Regions from separate parts of the Blautia sp. JLR.GB0024 genome, predicted to be linked through region 2. Evidence: predicted binding sites of a transcription regulator. Region 2 holds the regulator's gene; each other region holds the start of a gene.
The links. The regulator Rex, encoded in region 2, represses fermentation and respiration genes when NADH is low (regulators of the CRP and FNR family bind a similar motif). The targets are predictions, from matches to a motif close to ATTGTTAANTANTTAACAAT.
Positions count from the first base shown of each region.

Region 1: the regulator Rex is predicted to act here: its motif matches at 7,607-7,626, upstream of V8Q34_RS17390 (oxidoreductase).
Region 3: the regulator Rex is predicted to act here: its motif matches at 1,637-1,656, upstream of V8Q34_RS17660 (cobalt transporter).

Region 1 covers NZ_JBANBF010000007.1:259,159-269,360, reverse strand. The annotation lists gene rpmA (50S ribosomal protein L27) at 1-232, opposite strand, end outside; gene V8Q34_RS17430 (ribosomal-processing cysteine protease Prp) at 237-569, opposite strand; gene rplU (50S ribosomal protein L21) at 572-877, opposite strand; gene V8Q34_RS17420 (CPBP family intramembrane glutamic endopeptidase) at 1,065-2,069, opposite strand; gene V8Q34_RS17415 (NUDIX hydrolase) at 2,050-2,541, opposite strand; gene V8Q34_RS17410 (ribonuclease E/G) at 2,550-3,767, opposite strand; gene V8Q34_RS17405 (TIGR03936 family radical SAM-associated protein) at 3,751-4,458, opposite strand; gene V8Q34_RS17400 (TIGR03960 family B12-binding radical SAM protein) at 4,448-6,307, opposite strand; gene V8Q34_RS17395 (LysR family transcriptional regulator) at 6,536-7,474, opposite strand; gene V8Q34_RS17390 (oxidoreductase) at 7,663-9,606, shown strand; gene V8Q34_RS17385 (MFS transporter) at 9,661-10,202, shown strand, end outside.
Region 2 covers NZ_JBANBF010000001.1:686,661-696,862, reverse strand. The annotation lists gene V8Q34_RS03145 (NAD(P)H-hydrate dehydratase) at 1-900, opposite strand, end outside; gene V8Q34_RS03140 (redox-sensing transcriptional repressor Rex) at 1,000-1,644, opposite strand; gene abc-f (ribosomal protection-like ABC-F family protein) at 1,817-3,724, shown strand; gene V8Q34_RS03130 (ABC transporter permease subunit) at 3,788-4,585, opposite strand; gene V8Q34_RS03125 (ABC transporter ATP-binding protein) at 4,582-5,481, opposite strand; gene V8Q34_RS03120 (TetR/AcrR family transcriptional regulator) at 5,468-6,127, opposite strand; gene V8Q34_RS03115 (NADP-dependent isocitrate dehydrogenase) at 6,296-7,507, opposite strand; gene V8Q34_RS03110 (GntR family transcriptional regulator) at 7,494-8,192, opposite strand; gene V8Q34_RS03105 (2-isopropylmalate synthase) at 8,221-9,609, opposite strand; gene V8Q34_RS03100 (S8 family peptidase) at 9,736-10,202, opposite strand, start outside.
Region 3 covers NZ_JBANBF010000008.1:22,284-32,485, reverse strand. The annotation lists gene V8Q34_RS17665 (SbcC/MukB-like Walker B domain-containing protein) at 1-1,576, shown strand, start outside; gene V8Q34_RS17660 (cobalt transporter) at 1,702-2,043, shown strand; gene V8Q34_RS17655 (CooT family nickel-binding protein) at 2,047-2,229, shown strand; gene V8Q34_RS17650 (methylenetetrahydrofolate reductase) at 2,325-3,242, shown strand; gene V8Q34_RS17645 (ATP-binding protein) at 3,280-4,050, shown strand; gene cooS (anaerobic carbon-monoxide dehydrogenase catalytic subunit) at 4,111-6,003, shown strand; gene V8Q34_RS17635 (ATP-binding protein) at 6,028-6,795, shown strand; gene acsB (acetyl-CoA decarbonylase/synthase complex subunit alpha/beta) at 6,818-8,944, shown strand; gene acsD (acetyl-CoA decarbonylase/synthase complex subunit delta) at 9,051-9,989, shown strand; gene acsC (acetyl-CoA decarbonylase/synthase complex subunit gamma) at 10,015-10,202, shown strand, end outside.

The DNA.
Region 1 (10,202 bases), on a different contig from region 2:
CAAAACGAACAACACCATCTACTAATGCAAATAAAGTGTCGTCGCCGCCGCGTCCTACATTCACACCCGGATGAATTTTTGTTCCGCGCTGTCTGTAAAGGATATTTCCGGCTTTTACAAACTGTCCGTCTGCTCTCTTTGCGCCCAGTCTTTTGGATTCGGAATCTCTACCGTTCTTGGTAGAACCCACACCTTTTTTATGAGCGAAAAACTGAAGGTCCATTCTTAACATGTCCTTACACCTCCTCGAATATGACATCAATATATTGTCTGTTTTCTTCTTCGTCTTCCATTCTCTGCAATCCGAGAATGAGGGAATTCAGCAACAATGCTGCTTCTTTGGAAGGTTTTGCCTCCAGCCTGAATACGATACCGCCATTTTCTCTGTCTACATCCACTTTAAAAGCATCTTCTGTAAACTCTTCAATGGAATTCACCGCATTGATGACAAGAGCGGAAATAGCTGCACAGATGATATCCTCACCCTGCTTAGCATACCCGGCATGTCCACTGGTGTCAAAGCCTGTCACAACACCGTCACTGTCCTGATAAAACGTAATGTACGTCATAATTAAGCGTTGATTTTTTCAATCTTAACTTTGGTGTACTGCTGTCTGTGACCGTTTTTCTTGTGGTATCCGGTTTTCGGTTTATATTTGTAAACGATAACCTTTTTTGCTTTACCGTTTTCAACTACAGACGCGGTTACAGTAGCGCTTGCTACGTCTTCACCAACTTTTAACCCATCATTGTTTACGGCAAGGACCTGGTCAAATGTAACAGTTTCTCCAGCTTCTGCTCCAAGTTTTTCTACTCTGATAACATCGCCTTCGGCTACTTTGTACTGTTTACCACCTGTTGCAATAATTGCGTACATATGGCACCTCCTATTATCATTACTCGCCAAATTATGGTGGCTGACTATTTCACAGCGCTTCAAACCTCTTTGTGCGGCATACTCGCTTATAATAGCACAAGAATATCTGTTCGTCAATATATTCTTGAAAATTTTGTAAGAATTTTGTACAAAAAAGCCATCACCAAAGGAGGTTTGTACCGAACCGTTACAGGTATTTCAGAAAAACGGTGAAATTTTCCACCGGACTCTGCCTTATCATCTCCCACAGGGAGTCATCAAAGAAAATCCCATACAAAAATAACACGCCGCCTATCATTGCCGGTATCACGGAACAGATGGTGAGAAATACGATCCAGAATGTCTGATGTTCTTTTGGAAAATAAGGCACTTTTCTTCCTTTTTCCCTTCGTATCAGATAACCCGCCGTATAAATGGCAAATGGTGCCACGCAGCCGATCGCCACATAGATTCCCAGTGCTGCCATGGGGATACCTGCTTCCATGAGGTATTCCGCACCTGCCGCTGCATCATTTTCAGTCTGTCCAAAAGTAAGAAGCGTCGGCAGAAAATTATTTGCGAAATGAAACAGTGCCGGATAAACCATATTCTCTGTTTTAAGCATCAGCCAGGACAAGGCTCCGCCCAGCAGCGCAGTTGGCACAAAGCGCCATACACTGCCATGAAACAGGCCGAAAAGGATTCCCATGACCAGCACGATCAGCCATTCGCGTTTCAGGCTTTTCAGGCTGTGCAGAATCACGCCTCTGTGCATTGCCTCCTCACAGACAGCAGGCATTACAGCCGTTATGAATACAGAAAGCAGCAGCGGCACACTGGCGATCATATCATTCAGAGCGCTGCCGGTACCGAACATCTGCCTTGGAAACAGCCATGCGATCACCATGGTAGCCGGCAGAACCAGGGCGTAGACTCCTGCCCACAAAAGCAGTGTCCCGAAGACTTTGCTCCATGCCGGTTTTCTGACCGGAAAGACCTCTGCAAGATTCGCACCGCAAAGCACCGTGATTCCCACGGACAGCAAAAGCAGGTACAGCTCCGTCATTGCCAGCCCGTACATACCGAACTTCATCTGCATCCAGGCAATAATTGTATAGTAGGAAGCCATAACCAGTACAAACAGGAGTATTCCGTGTACAGGCTTCAGTTTTTTCTTCTGCAGGTTTCCGAAATCATCGTATCCGTTTTCCATCTAACACCGCCTCACGTAATGTATCTCCCTGATACATTAATTTCAGGGAAAAGAAAGGATGGTCCTCATCTAAAAGCTTGAAGAATATCTTGTCCCCCTCCCAAAGGTTCAGATTCAGCACTTCTTTTTTCTGTACCCATTCCAGAGTGCCCTCATTGCAGGCACACAGAGTGCCTTCATATCCATCTGCTGTGTAGAGACACATATATTCTGTGTCCGGTTCCCCTGTCAGGGGTTTGAAAATAAAGGTGACAATGCCTCTGAATTTGTAGGAAGTAAGCGTCAGGCCCGTTTCCTCTTTTACTTCCCGTAAAAGACAGTCCTCCGGACTTTCATCCTCCTCAAAATGTCCGCCCACACCAATCCATTTGTCTTTATTTACATCAGACTCTTTTTTAATCCGGTGCAGCATCAGATAGCTGTCGCCTTTCTCAATATAACACAGCGTTGTAAGCATGGATTTTACTTTCATAACTATGATTACCTTACACTTTCCTGATATTCTTCCCGAAGCTCTTCTGCCAGGGATTTCCTTATTTTTTTGCGGGTCACTTCCACAATATTCAGTTTCGTAATGTCCACCACATTCCCCTTGACCGGGTCCTGATTCAGGTATCTCTGCAGGGCCTGCAGCAGCTCATCTTTATCTTTTTGCTCTTTCAGATTAATGAAATCTATTAAGATCATTCCGGACAGATTGCGGAGACGGAGCTGCCTTGCGATCTCTTTGGCTGCCTCCAGATTAATTTTCCGGAAGGTCTCCTGGGAATCCTTTTTACTGGTATATTTTCCGGTGTTCACATCAACGGAGACAAATGCCTCTGTCTGCTGGATCACTAAAAACGCCCCTGATTTCAGCCACACTTTTTCAGAAACCGCCTCTTTGAGTACTGATTCCAGTGAATATAAGCGTGACAGAGGCAGAAGCTTATCCTCATAGAAACGCAGCTTATCAGCCGGCATTCCATAGTATTCCAGATAGCGTGAAACCTGGTCACAAAGCTCTCTGTCGTCTGTGACGATCTCATCCAGGTCCTGTTCATACACATTCTGCAAAACCTGCAGGTATTCCGGCAGATTTTCATGTATCAGGGAAAAACAGGTTCTTGTCAGGGCTTTTTCTTTTACCTGATGCAGGCATTTCATCAGCCGTTCCAGCTCGGACTGCAGTTCTTCCTCCGATGCGTTTCTGCTGTTAGTGCGCACAATGATACCGGCATCATCCGGCAGAATGGGACTGAGTATTTCCTTCAGCCTCTTTTTCTCCTCTGCGTTTAATTTCCCCGAGAACCCCGGCACAGCCTTAAGAGCGGTCACAACCAGATATCTTCCCGAGAAATTCAGATCACAGGTCACACAGGGAAGCTTTCCCCTGATGGGCTCTCTGCACACCTGCACCAGGAGTTCATCACCCGGCTTCAGCTTACCGTTTTTTTTCCGGTTGGTATAGATAGGGACTGCCTTTTCGTCCATAGAGTAATAACACATGATGCCATCCGCTATTTCTATGAAGGCCGCACGTATATTTTCAGCGATATTTTTTACTTTTCCCACATAAATATTGCCCAAAATATTCTTATGTTCAAACCGGCACAAGTCAAGCTGGCAGACACGCCCGTCCTGCACAAGGGCCGCCGCCAGCCGTTTTCTGCCGGAAATATCCATAGGCGTCAGAATCAGCTTACTCAATTTCCTCACCTAAATTTTCCAGCGGCACGAGATGCCGCTCCTCCTCTGTGCCGTTGTCGGCATAAAGTTCGCTTCTATGCACCATAAAGGCCCATTCATCGTAAGGCACACCTAAAAATGCACAGAAAGCTTCCATTACAAGCTCAGGCTTGGTGTTGTTGGAACTTCCCGCCGCCAGAGTCAGGTAAATGCTCCCCTCATTTTCTTCCATATGATATATAAAGGGGCGGATGTCCACTTCCTTTTCACTTTTCTTTGTCTTTTTCAAGATTGTGATGGATGGCTGGGCCGTAAATTTCGCAATTTTCTTCTTCCAGTCCTCTGACGGCTCTTTTCCCTCCCGAAAGGTGAGTACATAGTCAGCAGCAGCCACAAGAGACATGGCCTTTCCCGCCTTGCCTTCTTCTACCTGGCGGATGCTTAAAATGCGCATTCCCTCCACCATGGCATCATTCAGCCTTTTTACCATTTCTTCTGATGAAGAGGCACTCTTAAGCTCTAAATCAAAGTATTCACCTGTGCTGGTTATCCCCACACCCAGAGGTGAGGCAAAGGACATGATCATGTGAGGACTGTATCCTTCTGAAAATGCCGCATCCAGTCCTGCGCGTTTTACAGCTTTCTGGAAATACCGCATGATATCCAGATGACCGATAAATTTCATGGCCCCTTCTTTTGCAAATTTCACTCTAACCTTCAATGCAGACACCTCCTTTATAAGAAGCTGCTCCGCAGCCGGAACATTTTACCCGGCAGTTTGGTGTCACAACTCCCTCTTTTGCTCTCTCCCATTCTTTTAGAAGGAATTTTTTTGCCACCCCCGCGTGAATAAAGTCCCAGGGGAACAATTCATCAGCCGGACGCTCACGAAGCGTATAAAATTCCGGATCAATGCCCAGTTCTTCAAAGGCCTTCATCCAGATATCATAACGGAAATATTCGGACCATGCATCAAAAACAGCCCCGTTTTTGTAGGCCAGCTCCAGAACATCACAGATACGTCTGTCACCCCTTGCCAAAATCCCTTCCAGCACCGTGACATCTGCCTCATGGTAATTGTATTTGATACTCTTCTGGTTTAGCTGCGCACGGATCTCATCTTTCACAACTTTTGCTTTTGCCAGATACTCCTCTTTGCGGCACATGGAAGCCCACTGGAAAGGGGTAAACGGTTTCGGCACGAAAAAGGACGTACTGGCTACGATTTGGCATCTGCCCCGGCGCTGTTCTTTTGGTATTTCATAATATTTCTTGGCGACTTCTTCAGCAAGATGGGCAATGCCTTTCATATCCTCCTCTGTCTCCGTGGGGAGTCCCAGCATAAAATACAGCTTCACTCTGGTCCAGCCTCCCGCAAATGCTTCTGCCGCACCGTTTAAGATAACTTCCTCTGTCAGTCCTTTATTGATCACATCGCGCATACGCTGTGTTCCCGCCTCCGGGGCAAAAGTCAGACTGCTCTTCTTGATATCCTGAACCTTGCTCATAACATCCAGAGAAAAGGCGTCAATACGCAGGGAAGGAAGGGAGATGTTCACATTTCTTGCGGAACACTCCTGAATCAGATAATCTATCAATTCCGGCAGTTTGGAATAATCGCTGGAGCTTAGGGAACTCAGGGAAATTTCTTCATGCCCGGTACTTTCAAGCATAGCCTGGGCCGTCTTTTTCAGGAATTCCACATCGCGCTCCCTGGTCGGTCTGTAAATCATCCCTGCCTGGCAGAAACGACATCCCCGGATACATCCCCTCTGGATTTCCAGGGTAACACGGTCCTGTGTGGCCTTGATAAACGGCACCACCGGCTTTTCCGGATAACAGACATCTGAGAGGTTCATGACAACCTGTTTTTCAATTATCTCTTTGGCATGCGGATTATTGGGGGTAAAGGACGCAAGTGTCCCATCCTCATGGTACGACGCGTCATAAAATGCCGGAACATAAATACCCGGTATTTCGGCAGCGCGTTCTAAAAATTCTTTTTTGCTTTTTCCAACTTTTTTATATTCCTTATAGATGTCCAGAAATTCATCAAAAACCGTTTCGCCCTCACCGATATAGAACACATCAAAGAACTCGGCCAGCGGTTCCGGGTTATAGGTACAAGGACCTCCGCCTATGACGATGGGGTATTCTTCCCCTCTGTCTTTCGCGCGAAGGGGCATATGGCTCAGATCCAGAATCTGCAGAATGTTCGTATAACACATCTCGTACTGGATGGTTATACCGAGAAAATCAAAGTCTTTTATGGGATCCTGGGATTCCAGCGCAAATAACGGAATCTGCTTTTTGCGCATAACCGCGTCTAAATCCGGCCATGGAGAGTAGACACGTTCACACCATACATCCTCTCTTTTATTAAACATATCATATAATATCTGTATTCCCAGATGGGACATTCCGATTTCATACACATCCGGGAAGCACATGGCAAAACGTATGTCCACCTCATCTTTGTTCTTATTTACCGAGTTTACCTCATTACCAATGTAGCGGGCGGGTTTCTCGATTTTTAGTAATATTTCATCACTTAAAGCTAATTTTCTCATTATATCTCCTTGATATTTTTTTAAAATATACACAATATCAAACTATTCCTTCAGCCCACATCTCAACACAGGCCGACACAATTATAGCTCCATGCAGTATACTGTCCATATGAATGCTGCCTCACAAACACAATTTATATCACTGTGATGCATACTTGTTCAATTATACGCAGTTTGAGGAAGAACTTCAAGTAAAATTTGGTCTGTGCAGGCAAAACACCGGAATCATCAACAATCCGCAGGGAGATTACTTACCGGTGATTCCTCCCCCAAAGGGGGCACATTTTTTTTCGGAAATTGTCCTTTCAGATAACGGTAAAATGCCATCATATTCTCTGTCAGCACTTTATTATTTTTCTTAACAAAATTCACATCCCAGGTAAATCTGGCATCAGGGAACTTCTCATACCGAAGCCTGGCATCATCCGACCGAATCGTATGGCCCGGAACCACAAACAGAAGATTATTGTGCTGGGCAATCTCTTTCAGCGAATTAAAATCACTGGACGCAATCACTATCTCCGGCTCAAAGCCCGCATTCCTGCAGGCAGTGTCAAAATTATGGCGGATATGAAACTGCGTGCTGAACATGGCATATCTCTGCCCTTTCAAATTCTCCATGGTAATCTTTTCTTTTTCATACAATTCATGGGTACACGGAATACACAGATACACGCCCTCCTGAAACAACAGCTCCGATGAAAGCCTCTCCCTGTCCACCACTCCCGTCGTGATACAAAAATCATATTCATCCTTCTTCGCAAGACTTTCCAGATAGTAATCCGTATGGTCTGAATACTCGATCTTCACATGGGGATGCAGCCTTTCAAAATCCCCTATCAGCCGGTAAGGCAGCGAAGAAACCACCCCGAATGCCATACCCAGATAAATCGTTTCCTGCGGCATATCCTCAATCTGCGTGATATGGGAGCACACATAATTCTTCCTCTCCAGAATAATACGGCACTCATTCAGAAAATACGTCCCAAACCTTGTCGGCGACACACCGTTAATATCCCGGTTCAGAAGCACACAACCAAGCTCCTCCTCCACTTCCCGGATGGTCTTTGATATCCCCTGCTGCGAAATATGATACGCCGCAGATGTCTTATTAATGCTCTTATATTCACATACCGCTACGAATAACTCCATTTGCCTGAATGTCATGTCCTAATCTCCTGTCTAAATCAGAAAGAATGCCTCTAACGCTCTGCCGGAAAAGATATTGAGGCTCCCTTTACCACTACAACCTTTTCCTTGTAATAGTACAATGCTTTTTCTTCTTTTTCAATCGCGGAATTTGTTATATATTTAACTTATCAAACAAACGTAAACGAAACTAAGGAGGTTTCTCAATGAAAAACAAGTATTATCCGCATCTTGCCAGCCCAATCACCATCAACAACCTGACATTCAAGAACAGAATCCTGGGCGCTCCCATGTCTAATCCCGAATTAGACTCTGACTGTAATATGCGCAAGGAAGAAATCGCATTTCACGAGAACCGTGCCCGCGGCGGCCTGGCAGGCGTTGCCATCGGTCTTGGCATCGTGGATGCCATCGGACGTTCCCACACGAAGGAAGTCAAGCTCTACGATGTTATGTCGCTTCCCTCCCTGAAGGAAGCTGCTAACGCCATGCACCGCCATAACTGCAATGCCGTTATGGAACTTGCCCACGGCGGCAAATTCGCCAATGCCCGGGGCCATGGAAGCGCAGAAGGTGTCAATATCGGCCCCAACGACGAGATCAACGGAGAAGGACATCCGGTCCGCAGCATGACGGAAGAAGACATCTACAGAGTTGCCGACTGCTTTGGTCAGGCTGCCAAACTGGTAAAGGAAGCCGGATTCGATATGGTACTGATTCACGGCGGACACGGCTGGCTCCTTGGACAGTTCAGCTCCCCGGCTATGAACCACAGAACAGACAGATGGGGCGGCAGCCTGGAAAACCGTATGCGTTTTTCTCTTCTTGTCATTGAAAAAGTAAGGGAAGCCGTAGGTCCTGATTTCCCCATCGAATTCCGTATGAGCGGTGCCGAGTTTACCAAAGGCGGATACGGTATCGAAGAGGGAATCGAGATGGCAAAAGCCATAGACGGCAAAGTTGACATTATCCATGTATCCGCCGGCGTTCACGAAGACCCGGAAGTATTTGTGCGTACACATCCGTCCATGTTCATTGAGCACGGCTGCAACGTATATCTGGCCGCAGAGATCAAGAAGCACGTCAAGACACCGGTGGCTACCCTGGGCGGCCTCAACGACCCGGATATGATGGAGGAAATCATCGCCACAGGCAAAGCGGATATCATAGAGATTGCCCGTCAGTCCATCTGTGACCCCTACTTCCCGGAAAAAGCATTTTCCGGCAACAAAGACGACATCACCCGCTGCTGCCGCTGCTTCACCTGCTTCTACAACTACCTGACAAACAGAACCTTCTGCTGCGCTTTCAATCCGGTTGTCGGCAATGAGCTGGAACACAAACATGCCTTTCCGCCTACAACACCGAAGAAAGTCATCGTAGTGGGCGGCGGCCCCGGCGGTATGGAAGCAGCCATCACAGCCGCAGGACGGGGACATTCTGTCACTCTTTACGAGAAAAACAGCCGTCTCGGAGGACAGCTTCTCTCCGAGCAGTACATACCATTTAAACAGGATATGTATAATTTTGTCAAAGTACTGGAAGGCCGCCTTGCCAAATCAGGTGTGGATGTCCGCCTGAACACAGAGCTGACCGCAGAGCAGGCAGCCGCAGAAAATGCTGACGTTATCATCACTGCCATCGGTGCCAAACCCATTGTTCCGCCGATTCCGGGAATTGACAATGAAAAAGTTGTGGGGCTTACCGCTCTTCATCAGCCGGAACCGGCCCTTGGACAGAAGGTTGTCATCCTCGGCGGAGGACTTGTCGGTTCCGAATGCGCCATTTACCTGGACGGACTCGGCAAAGACGTAACGATCGTAGAAATGAAAGAGGACTGGGCAGCAGATTCCTATTTCATGCACAAAAATGCCATGAAGATTTATATGCGCGACAGCAACATCAAGATCCATGTGAATACCACTGCAAAGGCAATCACTGACAAAGGCCTTGTATGCCAGACTCCTGAGGGCGAGCTTGTTATCCCCGCAGATAATATCCTGCTGGCAGCCGGAATGAAAGCTGACCGCAAAGCTGCCGAAAGCTTTTACAATGCAGCACCGCGTGTATTTGAAACAGGTGACTGTATCAAGGCAGGACGTGTTGTGGAAGCTGTCACTACGGGTTATTACCGGGCAATTGATATTTAAAGACTCGATTTATGACTTAACTACTCCATATTGGAACATGAAAGGATTAACATTATGGAAAAAGGCAGCAACCGAAGGGTGAAAACCGCCATTTACCTGTGTGCCATCCTGATGATGGGGGCTATCGCTGTGGCAAGCAATATTGCAAGTATTGCCGCAGCCTTCCCCGAGGCAGGCCAGACAAAAGTTGTCGCATATCTGATTTCCGCGCCCTGTCTGGTGGTTATACTGGTCACATTGGTTACAGGAAAACTGATGGATTTTGTCCCGAAAAAGACATTGATGATTGCAGGCGTTCTCTTCTGGCTTGTGGGGGGAGTTCTGCCTTACTTTATGGACAGTCTGGGGCTGATCCTTGTCATGCGCCTTATCTTCGGCGTAGGCGTGGGAATCGTCCAGTCCCTCTGTCCGGCACTGGTTATTGAGAATTTTGAAGACCCGGCCGAGAGGGCGAAAGTCATGGGGAATATGACCGCATTCCAGATGCTCGGTGCGATCTTCTTTTCATTGGTATCAGGCAACCTGGGCAGAATCAGCTGGAATATTGCGTTTTTAGTTCATCTCATCGCAATGGTATCCCTGATAGCCGCTGTCAC
Region 2 (10,202 bases):
TCGGATCTCTTCATCGTCATAAAAGCTGTACATGGCCTCCGGCAGCATTGTGGTCAGTGCCTGACGGTTCTCTTCCCTGGTATGTACCTTTATCATGCCTGCGCCGGCCCTAAGAGCCGCACAGGCGGAGAGATATGCCGCGCCGCTTATATCCCGGCTGCCGGCTGCCAGGAATATTTTCCCGAAAGTTCCTTTGTTCCCGTCCGGCTTTCTCGCCGGAATCCGGCACAGATCCTTCTCCTCACAGCTCTGTATGGACAGTTCAAAATCATTCTGAGGCAGCCTGTAGATTCCGATATCAGCCGTCCTTACCTTGCCCGCGCAGGATGCGCCCGGGTAGAATAAAAGACCTGCCTTCTCATAAGCAAAGGTGACTGTCACATCAGACTTCACTGCGCAGCCCAGCACTTTCCCCGTATCAGCACTGATACCTGATGGAATGTCCACTGCCATGACCTTTGCCCCTGACCGGTTCAGAGCTTCGATGGTGTCCCTGTATTTTCCGCCCACTTCCCTGGACAGACCTACACCAAAGACAGCATCTACTATAGTAGTATATTCAGCAGGTACTGCATTCTTGACAAAGGATATATGATAATTTTCTGCAATTTTCACTTGCTTTCTCATTTCTTCTGTATAATGGTCCTTTTTTCCAAGTATACAGATATCTGCCGAGACACCTGTCATATGGAGCATACGGGCCACCGCTACGCCGTCCGCACCGTTATTTCCGGTACCGCAGAGCACCAGAACTCTTTTCAAAGGAAAATTTTCCTCCCGAAGTGCCTGACAGACACTCAGAGCTGCCCGCTCCATAAGTACCAGGGAGGGAATCCCAATCTCGTGGATCGTGTATTCATCCAATAGCTTCATCTGTCCGCCGGTTACGATTTGTTTCATATCATACACTCCTCTCTTATTCCGGTATGAATCAGGGACGTCTGTCAAACCTTCCTGCAGAGCAAAAGGCCGCCGCAAAAATTCCGCAGCAGCCTTTTCTTACTTTTTATGTTCGGTCACATAACAATTCAGGTTATAAGACAATCGCATGAGGCTCTCAGAAAGGTGTACATTTTCCACGATGACATCCTCCGGGACCTCCAGATCCAGATGTGCGAAATTCCAGATGGCTTTGATTCCGTTTTCCACCAGCAGGTTGGCTGTCTCCTCCGCGTTATTCTTAGGCAGAGTCAGCGCTGCGATCTGAACATCATTATCCTTCAGATACTGGGGAAGTTCATCCATCATAAGAATTTCGTTCCCACGGATAGAGATACCTTTCAGAACCGGATTCACATCAAATATACCCACCACTTTAAATCCGCGCTTTTCAAACTGTACATAATTGGCCAGTGCCTGTCCCAGATTGCCGGCTCCGATGATGATCATGTTGTGGGTCCTGTCGAGCCCCAGAATCTTGGCGATCTCTGTGTACAGGTACTGCACATTATAGCCGTATCCCTGCTGCCCGAATCCTCCGAAATTGTTCAGGTCCTGGCGGATCTGGGATGCGGTCACGCGCATCTTGCTGCTCAGCTCGTTTGAGGAAATACGTTCCACACCATCTTCCAAAAGTTCTCCTAAATATCTGTAATATCGGGGAAGTCTTCTGATGACTGCTTTCGATATGCATTTTTCGTCCACGACTTTACCCTCCTTATGTCTAAGTTTTCTGTTTCATATAGGAATATTATATATAATTGTTAAAATAAAGTCAAATACAATTCCAGTTATTGTTGTTTTTATCTGTTGTCAAATTCTGAATTTCCGATATAATAGGAAGGGTGAACCAAAAGATAAAGGAGATTCGTATAAAATGATACTGGCATGTCAAAACATTGAAAAATCGTTCGGAGGCATGAATCTGATCCATGATGCCTCCTTCCATATAGAAGAACGCGAAAAAGCCGCCCTGGTGGGCATCAACGGAGCAGGAAAATCCACACTGCTGCGCATCATCATGCAGGAGATTCCCGCGGACAGCGGAGAGGTAATCTTATCAAGGGGCAGGACCATCGGCTATCTGGCCCAGCATCAGGAGTTGGACAGCGCGCTCACCATCTATGACTCTCTGCTCCAGGTCAAACAGCATATTCTGGATATGGAGCTCCATATGCGCAGAACCGAAAAACAGATGAAGCACGCCCAAGGGGAGGAGCTGGACCGCCTGATGGAGACGTATTCCCGGCTGACCCATGAGTTTGAGATGGAGAACGGCTATGCGTATAAAAGTGAGCTTGTGGGCGTACTGAAGGGACTCGGCTTTCCGGAGAGTGACTTTGAAAAAGAAATCTCCACCCTGTCAGGAGGCCAGAAAACCCGTGTGGCCCTTGGCCGCCTGCTGCTGTCAAAACCGGATATCATCCTTCTGGATGAGCCTACCAACCATCTGGATATGGACTCTATCTCCTGGCTGGAGACGTACCTTTTGAATTATCCGGGAGCTGTCCTTATCGTATCCCACGACCGGTATTTTCTGGACAGGATCGTGACCAAGGTGATTGATATTGACAACGGAAAGGTAAGCTCCTTCAGCGGAAACTATTCCGCCTACAGTGAGAAAAAGGCCCAGCTTCGCAGAGATGCCTACCAGGCCTACCTCAATCAGCAGCAGGAGATCAAACACCAGGAGGAAGTCATTGCCAAATTAAAGCAGTTCAACCGGGAAAAGTCCATTAAGCGGGCTGAAAGCCGGGAAAAGATGCTGGATAAGATTGAAGTCATAGAAAAACCGACTGAGGTAAACGCGTCCATGCGTATTTACCTGAAGCCCCGCATAGAGAGCGGCATGGATGTGCTGACCGTGGAACATCTCTCTAAATCCTTTCCCTCCCTCCCGCTGTTTTCTGATTTGAACTTTTCCATCAAACGCGGGGAGCGTGTGGCCATCATCGGGAATAACGGAACCGGAAAAACGACGATACTCAAAATACTGAACGAGCTGGTCTCGGCCGACGCCGGCGTCTTCCATCTGGGAAGTAAAGTACACATCGGCTACTATGATCAGGAGCACCACGTGCTGCATATGGAGAAAACCATCTTCCAGGAGATTTCGGATGATTTTCCAAAGCTCACCAACACGGAGATCCGCAATCTTCTGGCTGCCTTTCTCTTTACCGGGGATGATGTCTTTAAGAAGATCGCATCCTTAAGCGGCGGGGAACGGGGTCGCGTATCCCTGGCAAAGCTCATGCTCTCAGAAGCCAATTTCCTGATCCTGGATGAGCCTACCAACCATCTTGACATTATGTCAAAGGAAATCCTGGAGGAGGCCCTGCGCAATTATACGGGTACGGTGCTGTATGTATCCCATGACCGTTACTTTATCAACCGTACCGCCACCAGGATCCTGGAGCTGACCAACCAGAGTATGGTAAACTATATCGGCAACTATGATTATTACATGGAGAAAAGGGAGGAGCTCACCCGCATCTATGCGCCGGGCCTTGAGGAGGAACAGGCTGCGGAATCCGTATCCGCCACGAAACTGGACTGGAAACAGCGCAAAGAAGAACAGGCACGCCAGAGAAAGCGTGAAAATGATCTGAAGAAGACAGAGGCAGAGATTGAACGCCTGGAAACCAGGGACAAAGAGATCGACAGTGAGATGGAAAAGCCTGAGGTTGCCGTCAATGTGGCTGAATGCGTCCGGCTTGCCAATGAAAAAGCTGAGATCGCAGAAAAGCTGGAAGAACTGTATGAAAAATGGGAAGAGCTGGCATAATGCCTGCTCCTCCCGTTTTTTATATCCGGCTGCTATCCCTTCGGCCGTCTGCGATTCCATCTCTTACAAAGGCAGATCCCGTTTGCTGAACCGTATGATCCCGATTCCCATAAGCAGGATTCCTGCCAGATATAAAATGCCGCACATGATCCACGCCTTCCCGTCACCTGCAGCCAGCCCGTCAATGTCAAAGAGGGTTATGGGGGTGGCGTATTTTACTTTCTCGAACTTATCCCCCACCTGTGATATCATCTGCAGGAGAATGGAATATACCACCACGGTTGTGCTGACCGCGGAGGAAGTCTTTGTCTCATTGCTGCAGCAGGATGCACAGAAACATGTCCCGCCGAAAAATACAAGGATACCCAATAATCCCACATTGATCCGAAGGAAGGCACCTGTCTCCATCTCTCCCGGAAAAAGCGCCTCACTGAAAGCAAGAATCAGGCAGGTCACATATACCACCATGACAACCAGGCAGGTCAGCATGAAGACACACTGAGTCAGCATGATCTTCCAGCGTTTCTGTGGTACTGCCAGCAGGTAGGCCATGGAACCGTTATCTACATATCTGGATACCAGTCTGTTGGATAGGATAATGATAAATACCCCGGGGAAGGCCACATACAGCATTCCGTATAAATATCCGGATACAAATTCCAGCAGCGTCTGGCCCACGTCAGCCATGCCGAATGCCGCAAACAAATCCGGCATACTGTCAGCCATCATTTTCAGGCTGTCTCCCATCTCGGGGTTAAACATCATGGTGATCATACTTCCGTATACACTGAGCACTGCAAGAAAAATGACGAGCAGCAGCCAGTTGGATTTGATCTCTTTTTTAAACAGTGTAGCATTCATGATTTTGCTGCCCCCTCTCCGTAAAAATGCATGAAGAACTCTTCCAGGCTCTGTGTGCGCACGTCGAAATCCGTGACCGTATAGGCGCCTGCTTTTTTGATAAAGGCATCCAGGTTTTTTCCAACCTTGGCCGTTACCGTTTTACTGCCGGGCTGATAGACTGCCTCCGGGAATGCGGCAGCGAATGCCTCTGCCATATCCGCCTCCCGGAAGGTGATATCGATCACCTTCTGCCGCCCCTCTTTCAGTTTCTCCATCTCCTCCACTGCAACCAGCCGTCCGTCTCGGATAATGGCAGCGCGGTCACAGGTGCGCTCAATTTCCTCAAACATATGGGAAGACATCAAAATGGTCTTTCCCTTTTTCTTCTCGGAAAGGATCAGCTCCACAAAACGGTTCTGCATCAGAGGGTCCAGCCCGCTGGTGGGTTCATCCAGGATCAGGATGCTGGCCAGCGGGTTCATAAAGGCACAGACGATTCCTATCTTCTGCTTCATGCCCTTTGACATTTTCTTCAGTTTGCCGGACGCGTTCAAGTCAAACATCTTCATCAGTTCCTGTGCCCGGCCCATATCTCTCATATTTTTCATTTTAGCCACAAAGCGGATAAACTCCATCCCTGTCATGGAATCAATAAAAGCGATCTCTCCCGGCAGATACCCAAGAGATGTCTGGATCTTATCCGACTCTTTGAAGCAGTCCATATCCAGAATGGACAGTCTGCCCTTATCCGGTTTGATGAATCCCATCAACTGCCGGATCGTGGTTGTCTTACCGGCACCGTTTGGTCCTAAAAACCCCAGTACCTCTCCCTGTTTTACAGAAAAACTAACATCAAAAACGCCGCGGTTCTGCCCATAGTCTTTCGTAATATGACTGATTTCAATCACGTTCATTTTTTTGCCTCCTTCCAACCATTTCGGTTAGATACTCTTCTTTGTATGCGATCCGCTTCAGCATTTCTGACCATTTTCTGAATTGACGCATCAATTCATCCGCATCCACCGTATCGGTATAAAACATTCTCTGGTGCAGATATCCGTCAGTGAGCCAGAGAAGCATGTTCAGTATTTCTTTGGGATCTATGTCCTCCCTGAATTTAGTCATATCCACATTCTTGAAATAATCCACGAACATGGTATCCATCTGGTTTTTCATAAAAGAGTTCATATCTTCCGATACGTCCTCCCTGGATGTAAAAAATGCCCGGACACTGAACTCCATAAGAAAGGGAAAACTGGAGAGGATACGGGCTTTTTTGTCTGCTGCATAGGCCAGCAGCTCAAAATAATCCGTTATTTCAAAAAAGTGCCGGTCTAAAAGGCGCGGTCCTACCTTCTCCATGACATACTCAAATATGTACATATACAGCTCTTTCTTATTTTTAAAATAGTAAAACAGCAGCCCTTTTGAGATGCCTGCCTTTGCAGCGATCAGGTCTGTGGATGCCCGTTTGTATTCATTGGTGCCAAACACTTCCAGTGCTGCATTGACAACCGCGTTCTTCTTCTCTTCTGAGAGACTGCTAAGTCTGTCCTCCATCCTGTGCCTCCTTTAATGCTTTACCGATTCGGTTAATACCCATTATAAGAAATTGACTAAATTTTTCAACCCCTGCCCGAGACTTTTTTTCACAAATAATAAGTCCATGTAAGCAGGGACTTGTTTCTCTCTCTTACATGGACTTTTAAATCAGCAGACGCTTATTTTTTACGCGTATAAAACATCCAGATTCTTCCTTACAGCCAGGATAAACTCACGGCTGTTCAATACAGAAGGATTCTTAATTGACGTGATGAGTGCAAGGTCTTTTGTCATCTCTCCCTTTTCGATAGTAGTGAGAGTGGCCTGTTCCAGCCGGTCGGCAAACAGGCAGAGGTCTGTATTTCCATCCAGCTCCCCGCGTTTTCTCAAAGATCCGGACCAGGCAAAGATGGTAGCCACGGAGTTGGTGGAAGTCTCTTCCCCTTTTAAATGTTTGTAATAGTGGCGCTGTACGGTTCCGTGTGCAGCTTCATACTCAAAATATCCGTGAGGGGATACCAGCACGGATGTCATCATAGCCAGAGAGCCGAAAGCGGAGGATACCATATCACTCATAACATCCCCGTCATAGTTCTTGCAGGCCCAGATAAAGCCGCCTTCGGCTTTCATCACACGTGCCACCGCGTCGTCGATCAGTGTATAGAAATATGTAATACCGGCCTTTTCAAAGGCATCCTTATATTCTTTCTCATAGATGTCCTGGAAAATATCCTTGAAGGTATGGTCATACTTTTTGGAAATGGTGTCCTTGGTGGAGAACCACAGATCCTGTTTTGTGGAGAGCGCATATTCAAAGCAGCTTCTGGCAAAGCTCTCAATGGAATCATTTAAGTTGTGCATTCCCTGTGCCACCCCGGCACCTGTGAAGTTATGCACCAGTTCTCTTGTCTCTGTTCCGTCAGCCGCGGTATATACAAGCTCCACCCTGCCCGGTCCGGGAATGACCATCTCTGTGTTTTTATAGACATCCCCGTAGGCATGTCTTGCCAGAGTGATGGGTTTCTTCCAGTTCTTTACACAGGGCTCGATTCCTTTTACCACAATAGGCGCCCTGAAAACCGTACCGTCCAGCATGGAACGAATGGTGCCGTTGGGACTTTTATACATTTCCTTTAAGTGATACTCGTCCATTCTGGCCGCGTTCGGGGTGATGGTGGCACATTTTACCGCTACTTTGTATTTCTTTGTGGCATTGGCCGCATCCACTGTCACCTGGTCGCCGGTCTCATTTCTGTACTCCAGTCCCAGATCATAATACTCTGTGTTCAGTTCCACATATGGCGCAAGCAGATCCTCTTTGATCATTTTCCAGAGGATCCTTGTCATCTCATCCCCATCCATTTCCACCAGAGGTGTTGTCATTTTAATTTTTTCCATTGTTGTCGTTCTCCTTTCCGTATTCTTCCCGCAGAATTTCTTCCAGATTAAAATGTTTCAGATTCTCAACTGTATTAAATATGTGTCTTGCAGCTACCTGTTCCGCCAGATCCGCGTTTTTGCTCTTTATGGCTTCCAGAATCTCTGTGTGCTCACTGCCTGATTTATTCAGACGCATGCGGTTCATAATGGATACCTGCCGCACACGCTGTACATATTGATGAAAATCAGACAGTGTGTGGGAAAGCATCCGGCTGCCGGACGCCTCATAGAGCAGCTTATGGAACTTGCCGTCCATTTCGCAGACCTGCTCATAGTGTTCTTTCTTTGCATGATAGTCTGACAGGACAATGGCCTCCTCCATGGCTTCCAGCTGTTCCGGTGTTATATTCTCCACGGCCATCCGGGCACAGAGCCCTTCCAGCCGGGAGCGGATCAAATAAATATCAGTCACATCCCTTGCGGATATCCCGTTGACAAAGGCTCCTTTGTTTGGCACCAGGCGTACCAGGCCCTCCAGTTCCAACTGCCGGATGGCTTCCCGGACCGGAGTTCTGCTGACTCCCAGCTCTTTCCCTATGGTACATTCCACCAATTCGTCTCCCTGCTGGTAACGGCCTTTCAGAATATCTGAACGGATCTTGTCAAACACCTGGCCCCTCAGGGACTTTTCTCTACCTGCCATTTTGCTTCCTTCCTCACATGTCATTGCCTTATAAGGTTATATTTAATCTTGCGCAGCTCTCCTCGATCACGGATATCAGCTCCTCATCCGTCAGGACAGTCACGCGTCCCTCCTCGTACTGGGCATCCACCCATGCCTTTACCATCTGCACCAGTTCGCTGTTCTTCTGCACCTGTTTCTCACCGGACAGGCGGTAATGATTGTTGATCCAGTGAGCAATGCCGGCAAGGCCCGAGGTGTTGGAAACAGCCACCTGCGGCGGACGGCCCAGGAATTTATCCGTATCAAAGATATTGTAGATCTCTTCATTCTTCAGAAGACCGTCTGCATGGATACCGGCTCTCGTCACATTGAACGCACTTCCCACAAACGGTGTTGTGGAGGGCACCTTGTATCCGATCTCTTTTTCATAGTACTCCGCAAGCTCTGTGATGACCCTTGTGTCCATGCCGTCCAGGGAGCCTTTGATCTGCGCGTACTCGAATACCATGGCTTCAAGGGGGGTATTGCCGGTTCTCTCACCAATGCCGAACAGGGAGCAGTTTACACCGCTTGCGCCGTAAAGCCACGCCGTCGTGGAATTGCTCACAGCCTTGTAGAAATCGTTGTGGCCATGGAATTCGATCAGCTCGGAAGGGATTCCGGCATGTGTCAGAATACCGTAAATAATGCCCGGAATGGAGCGTGGAATCACAGCACCCGGATAGTTCACGCCATATCCCATGGTATCACAGCAGCGCACCTTAATGGGAATGGAGTACTCCTCCATCAGTTTATTCAGTTCCAGACAGAAGGGGATCACATAGCCGTAGATATCCGCTCTTGTTATATCCTCCAGATGGCATCTGGGGCTGATTCCCGTCTCCAGGCATTCACGGATCACACTCAGGTAATGCTCCATGGCCTGCTTTCTGGTCATTTTCATTTTATAGAAAATATGGTAGTCGGAACAGCTCACCAGGATACCGGTCTCCTTCAGACCAATGTCCTTTACCAGTTCAAAATCCTTCTTGCTGGCACGGATCCAGCTCGTAACTTCCGGGAATTTATATCCCCGCTCCAGACATTTATATACGGCGTCTCTGTCCTTTTTACTGTAAAGGAAAAATTCGCTCTGGCGTATCCTGCCGTTTGGTCCGCCCAGTTTGTGTAAATAATCAAAGATAGTTACAATCTGCTCTGTGCTGTAAGGAGCTCTTGACTGCTGCCCGTCGCGGAACGTGGTGTCAGTGATCCAGATGTCATCCGGCATATGGTGGGGCACGATCCTGTCGTTAAACGCAATCTTGGGTACCTCTGTGTAGGGGAAAAGATTGTGAAATACATTCGGTGTCTGCACATCCACCAGGGGATACATATGCTCTTCCAGTTCCAGTAAATTTGTATGGTAATTCATTCTGACAGCTCTGTTTATCATATTCGTCACTCCTCATCTTAACTTCCGGTATGACCCGGCATCACATTTTCAATATGCTATCACTTTATCTTAATGAATTTCTTGTATTATTGTATACAATGATACATTGTTTGTCAACTATAATTTTCAAATCTTTTCATCATATAAAAAATGCTCTAACTGAAAAAGCCCCCAACCCTGCAGGTTGTGGGGATAGCCCAGATCTTTAGCTGTCTCCATCAGTCTTTTCTTGACTTCCAGATTGGACAGTGCGGGATTTTTTTCAAGAAGCAGCGCAATGCCGCCTGAGACCATAGGGGTTGACATGGATGTGCCGCTTTTCACTGCATAAGGCATGCTGCCGCTTCGGTTGGCACAGGAGACAATGGCGTTGCCGGGTGCCACAATATCCGGCTTGATAATGCAGTCGCAGGTGGGGCCTCTCCCTGAAATACCCTGATGGCGTACCAGCATATCGGCAGAACCAACGGTGATGACTTTCCGGCTGCTGCCGGGAGCTGTGATGCTGCCCTGCCCCGGTCCCATGTTGCCGGCGGCGGCTACAACAATAAATCCGTCATCCCAGGCGGATTCCACCGCATAGATCAGATCCC
Region 3 (10,202 bases), on a different contig from region 2:
AGCCGCTGCGGAGAAAGAAGAGAAGCTCAGCGCAGAGATAGCAGCGCTGGAAGAACAGCTTTTGCTTTACGGGAAATGGCAGCAGGAGGCTGAGGTCCTTCTGAAACTGGAATCACGAAAGGAAGAACTGCTGGAAAGTGCAGAGAAGCAGATCACGGCACAGAAGGAGCAGGCAATCGCTTATGAAACCTACAGGGAGGAATTTTTCAGAAGTCAGGCAGGCCTGCTGGCCAGGGACCTGGAAGAAGGAAAACCCTGTCCCGTATGCGGCTCCAGGGTACATCCGGCAAAGGCTGCCTGTGAAAAACAGGAGCTGAGCGAGGCAGCGCTGAAAGAGATGGAGGCACAAAAGGAGAAGACATCTGCAGAACTGCAGAGGACCCTGACAGCCCTTGCGGAGAATGAGAAGGAATGGCAGACCAGAATGGAGCATCTGCGCAGGGAAGAGGTACTGGCAGGTAAAAAAAGCGGTGCTGCCATGCAAAAAAAAGCCTCCTCACTGATAAAAGAGACAAACGCGCGCCTGGAGAGAAAGAAGGCGAAAAGCCGCCCGGGTCTTCCGTCCCAAGAGGCGGTCAGGAAAAGACTGGAGGAGAATGCGCAGCGCCGGGCAGCCGCGGAAAGAGAGACACAGATCTGTGAAAAACGAGGAGCCAGGCTGGCAAAGGAAAGAAAAGAGGCAGAAGGAAAGCTGCTTCTGGAAGTAAAACAGCAGAAGTTTCCAAGCAGGGCAAAGGCCATGGAGGCATGTCTGGACAGAGAAGAGCTGGACCGTATGGAGAAAGAAACACAGGCATATGAAAATCATGTGAGGGACCTGCAGATCAGGATCAGGAGCCTGGCGCCTTCCCTGCGCGGAAAGAAACTGTGCCCGGAGGAGGAGGTACGGGAACAGATACAGCGGGCGGAACAGCAGCTGAAAATTGTGCGTAATAAACTCCGGGAGGAGTACAGTGCTCTTGAAAGGACAAAAGAGGTGCGCAGACAGCTTCAGGTATTGTTTGAGGAGAGCAGCAGGACAGAGAAGACCAGGCTGGCTCTGCAGGGCCTTTCTGACACTGCCTGCGGCAGCCTGAAGGGAAAGCCGAAGATATCCCTGGAGCGCTATGTGCAGTCCGCTTATTTCCGTATGATTACCCAGGAGGCCAACAGGCGGCTGGAACACATGTCTTCAGGCAGATACGAACTGCTCGTGCGGGAGGAAAAGGAAAATCTGCAGTCCAGGTCCGGCCTGGATCTGGATGTCTATGATTACCATACCGGCAAGGTGAGAAGCATCCGTTCCCTGTCCGGCGGAGAGAGCTTTCAGGCAGCGCTGAGCCTGGCCCTCGGTGTCTCCGGGGTCATCGGGCAGTTTGCGGGTGGCATCCGGGTGGAGACCGTGTTTGTTGACGAGGGTTTCGGCAGTCTGGATGAGCAGTCTTTGGAGACTGCGGTGGAGACTTTATCGGCTCTTTCCAGGGAGGACTGCCTGGTGGGAATCATCTCCCATGTGCCGGAGTTAAAAGAGCGTATAGAATGCAGGATAGAGGTGGAAAAAAACAGGGGCGGAAGTTCCGTGTTTTTCACCGCTTGAACCTCTAAAAAAACATAAGAATAACTTGATAAAAAAGCCGAAAGCATGTATAATGAATTTATTGATAAATTATTGTCATTTACTGCGCCCAAAAGCGGGAAAAGCAGTAGGGAAAGGATGGAAAAATGCATTTAATCAACGACGAAAATGGCAACATGGTTCCTCACGGACATGACCATGAGCATGACCATGTTCACAGCCATGAACACAGCCACGGCTGCAGCAGCTGTTCAGAGGGCGAATGTGGCGGAAATTGTACAGAGGAAGTGGTAGCACTTTTGAACTATATGCTTTCCCACAACGAGCATCACGCACAGGAGCTTGACCAGATGGCAGATAATCTGTCAAAGCTTGGCATGGAAGATGCAGCCAAGACCATCAAGGAAGGCGTTGCTGATTTCCAGAAAGGAAATATGCGTCTGGGCCTGGCACTGACACTGGTAAAAGAACATTTGAAGGAGGCGTAGGCTATGTGTCTTGCAACTGTACAGAGAAGCGATGACAACACGGTCATCTGCAGAAATGTGAGCAGAATCGACGTAGATGGTGAAAAGCTTATCATACGTGATATCATGGGCGAGGAGCGAACCATTATCGGTAAAATATTAATGGTGGACCTTGCAAACAGCCTTGTTAAGCTGGACTGCCAGTAAGCAGCAGAAAAAGTATGGAGGACTTTCTGCTGTGCCAACACACGATTTTAGGGCTTCGGCCTTAAAAATAAATAAACAAAGCGGAGGTAGTAACTATGAAATTATCTGAAGCAATGAAGAACAAAATGCTCCTTTCATTTGAGCTGTTCCCACCAAAGACAGACAAAGGTATGGAAAATCTGCCGGGAACGATCGAGCATCTTTGTAAGTACCAGCCGGAGTACATTTCCTGTACATACGGTGCGGGCGGAACCAATGTGGGCAAGAACATGGATGTATGTAAAATGATCAAAGACGCCGGAACCATCCCGGTAACACATTTTACATGTATCGGTAACACCGCAGAAGGAATCAAAGAACAGCTTCAGAATTACCTGGACAATGGCGTAGATCATATGCTGGCACTTCGCGGCGACCTTCCATTCGGATGGACAGGAACCGGCGGAGATTTCGCTTACGCAACAGATCTGGTAGCTTATGTCCGCAAAGAATTCGGCGATAAGATCGAAATCGCTGTAGCAGGTTCACCGGAAGGACATATCGCATGCCGCAGTCTTGAATCTGATATCGCTGTCCTGAAACAGAAACAGGATAACGGTGCTGACTACATCATGACTCAGCTTTGCTGGGATATGGAGCAGTTCAAACGCTGGCTGGATGCCATCCGTACTGCAGGCGTTACAATGCCGGTTGACGTTGGAATTATGCCGATTCTGGATCAGGCTGCTACAATCAATATGGCACTGTCACGTAATGGCTGTGTAATGCCGCGTAAACTTTGCGAGATCATCTCCAAAAACTGGATCTTCCCGAATCCGTTCGACAAAGATCCGTTCGACGCTGCTGTTGATGAAAAGAAAGCAGCATTCAAAGAGGCAGGTATCGAGTACACGATCAGACAGATCGATGAGTACCGCGCACTGGGCGTTAACGGTATCCATCTGTATGCTCTGAACAAATGGAAAGACGTATCTGAAATCATTGACAGATGCGGTCTTCGCACACTTGTTTAAAATGTATTAAAATCATATTTTAGGAGGTGCCCTTTTCATGGCACATGTAATTGCAATTGCCGGCAAAGGCGGCGTAGGCAAGACGACCCTGACAGGCCTGATCATCCAGTATCTGGCTGAAAAAGGCAGGGGACCGATTCTTGCAGTAGATGCAGATGCGAATTCAAACTTAAATGAAGTCCTGGGCATGGAGCTTGAGGCAACTCTGGGCGATATCCGTGAGGAAGTGGCCCGTGCGGAGATGTCAAAGGAAAATCCCATTCCGGCCGGAATGACAAAAGCTGATTATATGGAATTCAAGTTTGATGATGCATTGATTGAAAATGATGATTATGACCTGCTTGTCATGGGACGTACCCAGGGGAAAGGCTGCTACTGCTTCGTGAATGGACTTCTGCAGGCTCAGCTTGCAAAGCTGCAAAAGAATTATCCATATATCATCGTGGACAATGAAGCCGGTATGGAGCATATCAGCAGAGGCGTTCTTCCCAGTATGCAGACAGCGATTCTGGTCAGCGACTGCTCCAGAAGAGGTGTTCAGGCAGTGGGCAGGATCGCGGAACTGATAAAAGAATGTGACATGCACCCGAAGCAGGTTGGGCTTATCATCAACCGTGCGCCGGGCGGGGTACTCAATGCGGGCACAAAAGAGGAGATAGAGAAACAGGGCCTCACCCTTTTGGGAATCGTCCCGCAGGATGAAACTGTATATGACTTCGACTGCGACGGTACACCCATCGTGAAGCTTCCGGAAGATTCACCGGTGAGAAAAGCGATCAGGGATATCGTGGACAAGCTGGAGTTATAAAACCGGGGAAGCGGACCCGGATAAAAAAGCAAAAAGAGGCGAAAAACAAGGAGGATATTCATGAGTGAATTCAAATTAACCACAGTAGAAGAATTTGAAGCTGCTACTGCACGTCTCCTGGAAACAGGTGCAAAAGTCGGTGCTGACGCTTGGCAGTTCCGCGTAAAAAATCAGACACCCCATTGTAAATTTGGTGAAGAAGGCGTTTGCTGCCGTATCTGTACAATGGGACCGTGCCGTATTACAAAAAAAGCTCCGAGAGGAATCTGCGGATGTGATGTACACGGTATCGTAGGACGTAACTACCTGAAATTTACAGCAGGCGGTTCTGCAACACACTCTGACCATGGCCGTGAAATCTGCCATACCTTATATGAATCTGCAGCTGACGGCTGTTATAAGGTAAAAGATCCGGATAAACTGATCCGTATCGCAAAAGAGTGGGGAATCGAGACCGAAGGAAAAGATATCTATGATCTGGCACACGAAGTTGCTGAGACAGGTCTGATGGAATACGGTAAACCTTTCGGAACTCAGAGATTCTTAAAGAGAGCACCGGAATCACAGCAGGAACTGTGGGAAAAGAATGAACTTGCTCCAAGAGCAATCGACCGCGAGGTTTCCTGTTCCTTACATATGAGCCACATGGGATGTTCTTCCAAACCGGAAGCACTGGTAAAACAGGCGATCCGTGCAGGCTTAAGTGATGGATGGGGCGGTTCCATGATGGGAACAGAGTTCTCAGACGTACTGTTCGGAACACCGAAGCCGATTGAGACAGAAGCAAACTTGGGCGTTATGGTTGAGGAGAATGTCAATATCGTTGTTCACGGACATGATCCCAGTCTTTCTGAGATGATCTGTGAATTCGCAGATGATCCGGAAATGATTGCGTACGCAAAAGAGATGGGTGCAAAAGGCATCACCGTATCCGGCGTATGCTGTACCTCAAATGAAGTTGCAATGCGCCGTGGTATTCCTATGGCCGGTAACTTCCTGCAGCAGGAAAACGTTGTTCTGACAGGTGCTTGTGAAGCGATCGTCGTAGACGTACAGTGTATCTTCCCGGCACTTGGTCCTTTGAGCAAATGTTTCCACACAAAATTCATCACAACTTCTCCGATTGCTCAGATGCCGGATTCTGAATTTATCAGATTCGATGCTCACACAGCAGGCGAGAAAGCAAAATTAATCGTTAAGACAGCTATCGAGAACTACAAAAACAGAAAACCCGAACTGGTACATATTCCGCAGATGAAACAGAAAGCAACTGTTGGATATTCCACAGAAGCGATCGTAAAAGCTCTGGACGGCGTAACCAACTCACAGGTAGATGAGCTGGGAACCACAAAACCGTTATTAGAGTGTATCACCTCCGGTGTTCTCCGTGGTGCTGTTGCAATGGTTGGATGTAACAACCCGAAAGTTCGTCCTGACTTAGCTCATATTGAACTTATGAAAAAACTGGTTGCTAACGATATCATCATCATCGCTTCCGGATGTTCTGCACAGGCGGCTGCAAAAGCTGGTCTGATGGACAAGAGAGCGAAAGATGTCTGCGGCGCCGGACTTAAGAGAGTTTGTGAACTGGCTGACATTCCGCCGGTACTGCACATGGGCTCATGCGTAGATATCAGCCGTATGCTGGTTCTGGCAGCTACATTGGCAAAAGACGCAGGTCTGCACATTTCCCAGCTTCCAGTTGTTGGCTGTGCTCCTGAGTGGATGTCTGAAAAAGCAGTTTCCATCGGTAACTATGTAATTGGTTCCGGTATTGATACCTTCTTAGGTGTTGACCCGTACGCTGCAGGTTCCAGTGAAATGGTTGAAATCCTGACCAACGGAACAAGAGAATGGGTAGAGGCTGCATTTACAGTTGAAAAAGATATTGAAAAACTGGGCGATGCTATGATCGCAAGAATCGAAGAGAAGAGAGCTGCTCTTGGAATCTAATCTTTATCAGGAAAGGTGAATGACATGAAAATTGCAGTAACAGGAAAAGGCGGCGTTGGAAAGACTACTTTTGCTGCGACGCTGGCGCGTTTATATGCGGATGAGGGAAGAAAGGTGCTTGCTGCGGATGTGGATCCGGATGCGAATCTGGGGCTGGCACTTGGGTTTGATGATGAAACTCTGGATTCCATTGTTCCCATTACTAAGATGCGGAAGCTGGTGGAAGAACGTACCGGGGCCAATGAGGAAAATCAGTTCTACCGGATCAATCCAAAGGTGGACGATATCCCGGATACATATTCCAAAGAAGTGAACGGAGTCAAGCTGCTTGTGCTTGGTACTGTGGAAACCGGCGGCGGCGGTTGTGTATGCCCGGAGCACGTCATGCTCCGCAGGATCATCAATAACCTGGTGCTTCACAGAGATGATGTGGTGATCATGGATATGGAAGCCGGATTGGAGCACCTCGGCCGGGGTACTACCGAATCCATGGACCAGTTCATTGTGGTCATTGAACCGGGTGCCAGAAGCGTACAGACTTATAAGAACGTAAAAAGGCTGGCAAAGGACCTGGGCGTAAAACAGGTTCGTGTTGTAGCCAACAAGGTTCGGAACGAAGAGGATGAAGCGTTTGTGAAGGCGCATATACCGCAGGAAGATTTGCTGGGATTCATTCACTATAACACCGAAGTGATGGATGCGGACCGTCAGGGTAAGTCTCCATATGACTTCAGCAATACTGTAAAAGAGGAAATTACAAACATTAAAAACATAATCGACCAAGGATTATGAGAAGGTCAGGAGGAAGAGAACATTGACATTATTTGAAACCGTATTTAGTGGAAATGACGCTGTCTATGGATTAACAGAAGGCGCTATTAATGCTGCAATCGAACAGCACGGTGCTGACAAGGCTGTCAGCTTCCCGAACACCGCTTACTGCTTACCATGCTACTATGCAGTGACAGGCGTGAAGGTTAAAACTTTAGGAGAATTAAAAGAAGCTTTAGGTGTAGTGAAAACTCTGATGACAAGAGAGATGAGATTAAATGACGTATTTATGTCAGGTGTAGCGACCGCTCTCTGTGCAGAGTTCATCGAAGTTCTGAAATATATCGACGGCGCAGAGCCGTATACAGAGCCCTGCTACGGACATCTGGCAGATGCTGTGATCCGTGAGCTGGGTGTACCCCTTGTAACAGGCGATATCCCCGGTGTTGCTGTTATCCTGGGAAGCGCTCCTACAAAAGAGGAAGCAGTTGCCCTGGTTAAGAGCTATCAGGCACAGGGTATCCTGGTAACACTGGTCGGCGGTGTGATCGATCAGGTGGCAGAGGCAGGCATGAAGACAGGCGCAAACTTACGTGTTATCCCGCTGGGCAAAGACGTGACAAGCGTGATCCATGTAGTATCCGTTGCTTTAAGGGCAGCCCTTATCTTCGGAAACGTAACACCTGGTGATGCAGCAAACCTGATGAAATACACCTTTGAACGTGTACCGGCATTCGTTAACGCATTCGCTCCTCTGGACGATGTGATCGTTGCCTGCGGCGCAGGTGCCATCGCACTGGGCTTCCCTGTTATCACAAACCAGGAAGGCGTATCCACAGTACCGAAGAGCCTGATCTTACAGCCGGATGTTTCCAAATTCAACGCTACATCCCTGGAAGCACGCGATATCAAGATCAAGATCACCAATATCGACATTCCGGTTGCATTCGCATCCGCATTCGAGGGTGAGATCATCCGCCGCGGCGACATGCAGGTAGAGTTCGACGGTTCCCGTGTAGACTGTGCAGAGCTTGTTCAGTCAGCAGAGGCTACAGAGATCGAAGACCACAAGATCACTGTGATCGGACCGGAAGCAGATGAGATGGAGCTGGGCAGCAAGAACAGCATTGCTTATGTTGTAAAAGTTGCAGGCAAGAACATGCAGTCTGACTTTGAACCGGTTATCGAGCGTAAGTTCCATAACTACATCAACTGTATCGAAGGTGTATACCACACAGGACAGCGTGATATGCAGCGTATCCGTATCAGCAAGGATGCATTCAATGCAGGATTCCGCCTGAAACATATCGGTGAAGTTCTGTACGCATCTGTTAAGAATGAATTTGATGCTGTTGTTGACAAATGTGAAGTTGTGATCTACACAGATCCTGCAGAGTGTAAGAGGATCCGTCACGAAGTGGCAGTTCCTACCTTCAACAAACGTGATGACCGTCTGAAATCCCTGACCGATGAGTCTGTAGACGTATACTACAGCTGTATCCTGTGCCAGGCATTCTCCCCGTCACACGTATGTGTGGTAACACCGGAACGTCTGGGCCTGTGCGGTGCCGTTTCATGGCTGGATGCAAAGGCGACCAACGAGCTGGATCCAAACGGACCCTGCCAGGTTATCACAAAAGAAAAATGTATCGATGAGAGAATCGGTGAGTACGAGGATGTCAACGAAGCCGTACGCAAATTCTCCCAGGGTGCTCTGGAAGAGGTATCTCTGTACTCCATCATGGAAAAACCAATGACATCCTGCGGATGCTTTGAGTGTATCTGCGGTATCGAGCCGTTCTCCAACGGTGTAGTTATCACAAACCGTGAGTATGCAGGTATGACACCGCTTGGAATGACCTTCCCGGAACTGGCATCCATGACAGGCGGCGGTGTACAGACACCGGGCTTCATGGGCCATGGAAAACACTTCATCGGTTCCAAGAAGTTCATGAAGGCAGAGGGCGGTATCGAGAGGATCGTCTGGATGCCGAAAGAGCTGAAAGAATTTGTTGCTGAGAGACTGAACCAGACAGCAAAAGAATTATACGGTATCGACAACTTCACAGACATGGTTGGTGATGAGACCATCGCAACAGATCCGGAAGAATTAGTTGCATTCTTAACAGAAAAAGGACATCCGGCTCTTGGTCTGGATCCGATGATGTAAGATTTTGGAAGACAAAATCGCTTAATTGTAGTATCATGTAAACGGTGAATGCGCGTTTTACCGTATTCACCGTTTATAAAAAATATATTAAGGAGGCTAATGAGAAATGCCGTTTAATCAAAAACCACAGAAATTCAATGCAAACATTAACACAGTTGAAATTGGCTGCGGGGACAAAGCGATCAAATTAGGAGGGGAATGCACATTTCCTTTCTATACATTTGATGCTCCCACGGAAAATGCACCAAAAGTAGGCGTGGAAATTTCCGATATGGGACTTATCAACGTTCCGGGAATCCAGGAATATTATGCAGGTGCTGCCACAATGGCCGAGATCGCAAAAAAAGCGGAAGCAATGGAAGGTGCGGACTTCGTATGCTTACGTCTGGAAGGCGGGGATCCGAACGGCGCAGACAAATCTATTGAAGAACTGATCGCAGTTGTCAAAGAAGTCGGCGAAGCTGTTTCCTGTCCTTTAGTTGTTGAAGGTTGCAAGAATGTGGAAAAAGATTCTGAATTACTGCCGAAAGTGGCAGAAGCACTTCAGGGCAAGAACGTTTTAGTCCTTTCTGCAAGAGAAGAAGATTACAAAGCAGTTGGCGCAGCAGCAGGCCTTGCATACAACCAGAAGGTTGGAGCAGAATCCGCAGTAGATATCAACCTGGCAAAACAGCTTAACGTTGTTACAACCCAGTTAGGGGTAAAAGCTCAGGATATCGTAATGAACGTTGGTTCTGCAGCAGTAGGCTATGGTTTTGAGTACGTGGTATCCACAATGGACCGTATTAAAGGTGCAGCTCTTTCCCAGAATGATAACATGTTACAGATGCCTATCATCACTCCAGTTGCCGATGAGACATGGGGAGTAAAAGAGGCCATGGCTTCTGAGGAAGATATGCCGGAATGGGGACCGCTGGAAGAGAGAGGTATCAGTATGGAAGTACAGACAGCAGCAGCAGTTTTAGCTTCCGGTTCTGACGCTGTCATTCTGAGACATCCCAAATCTGTTGCAACAATCTCAAAAATGATTAAAGAATTAGTGTAATCGTAGAACAGGAGGATAAAAACAAATGGGATTATCAGGTATTCAAATTTTTAAACTGACACCAAAAAAGAACTGTAAAGAGTGCGGCTGCCCAACATGTATGGCTTTCTCCATGAAAGTGGCTCAGGGTGCTCTGGAAATTTCCAAATGCCCGCATATGTCTGAGGATGCTCTGGCTCAGTTATCTGAGGCAACAGCTCCGCCGATGAAGAC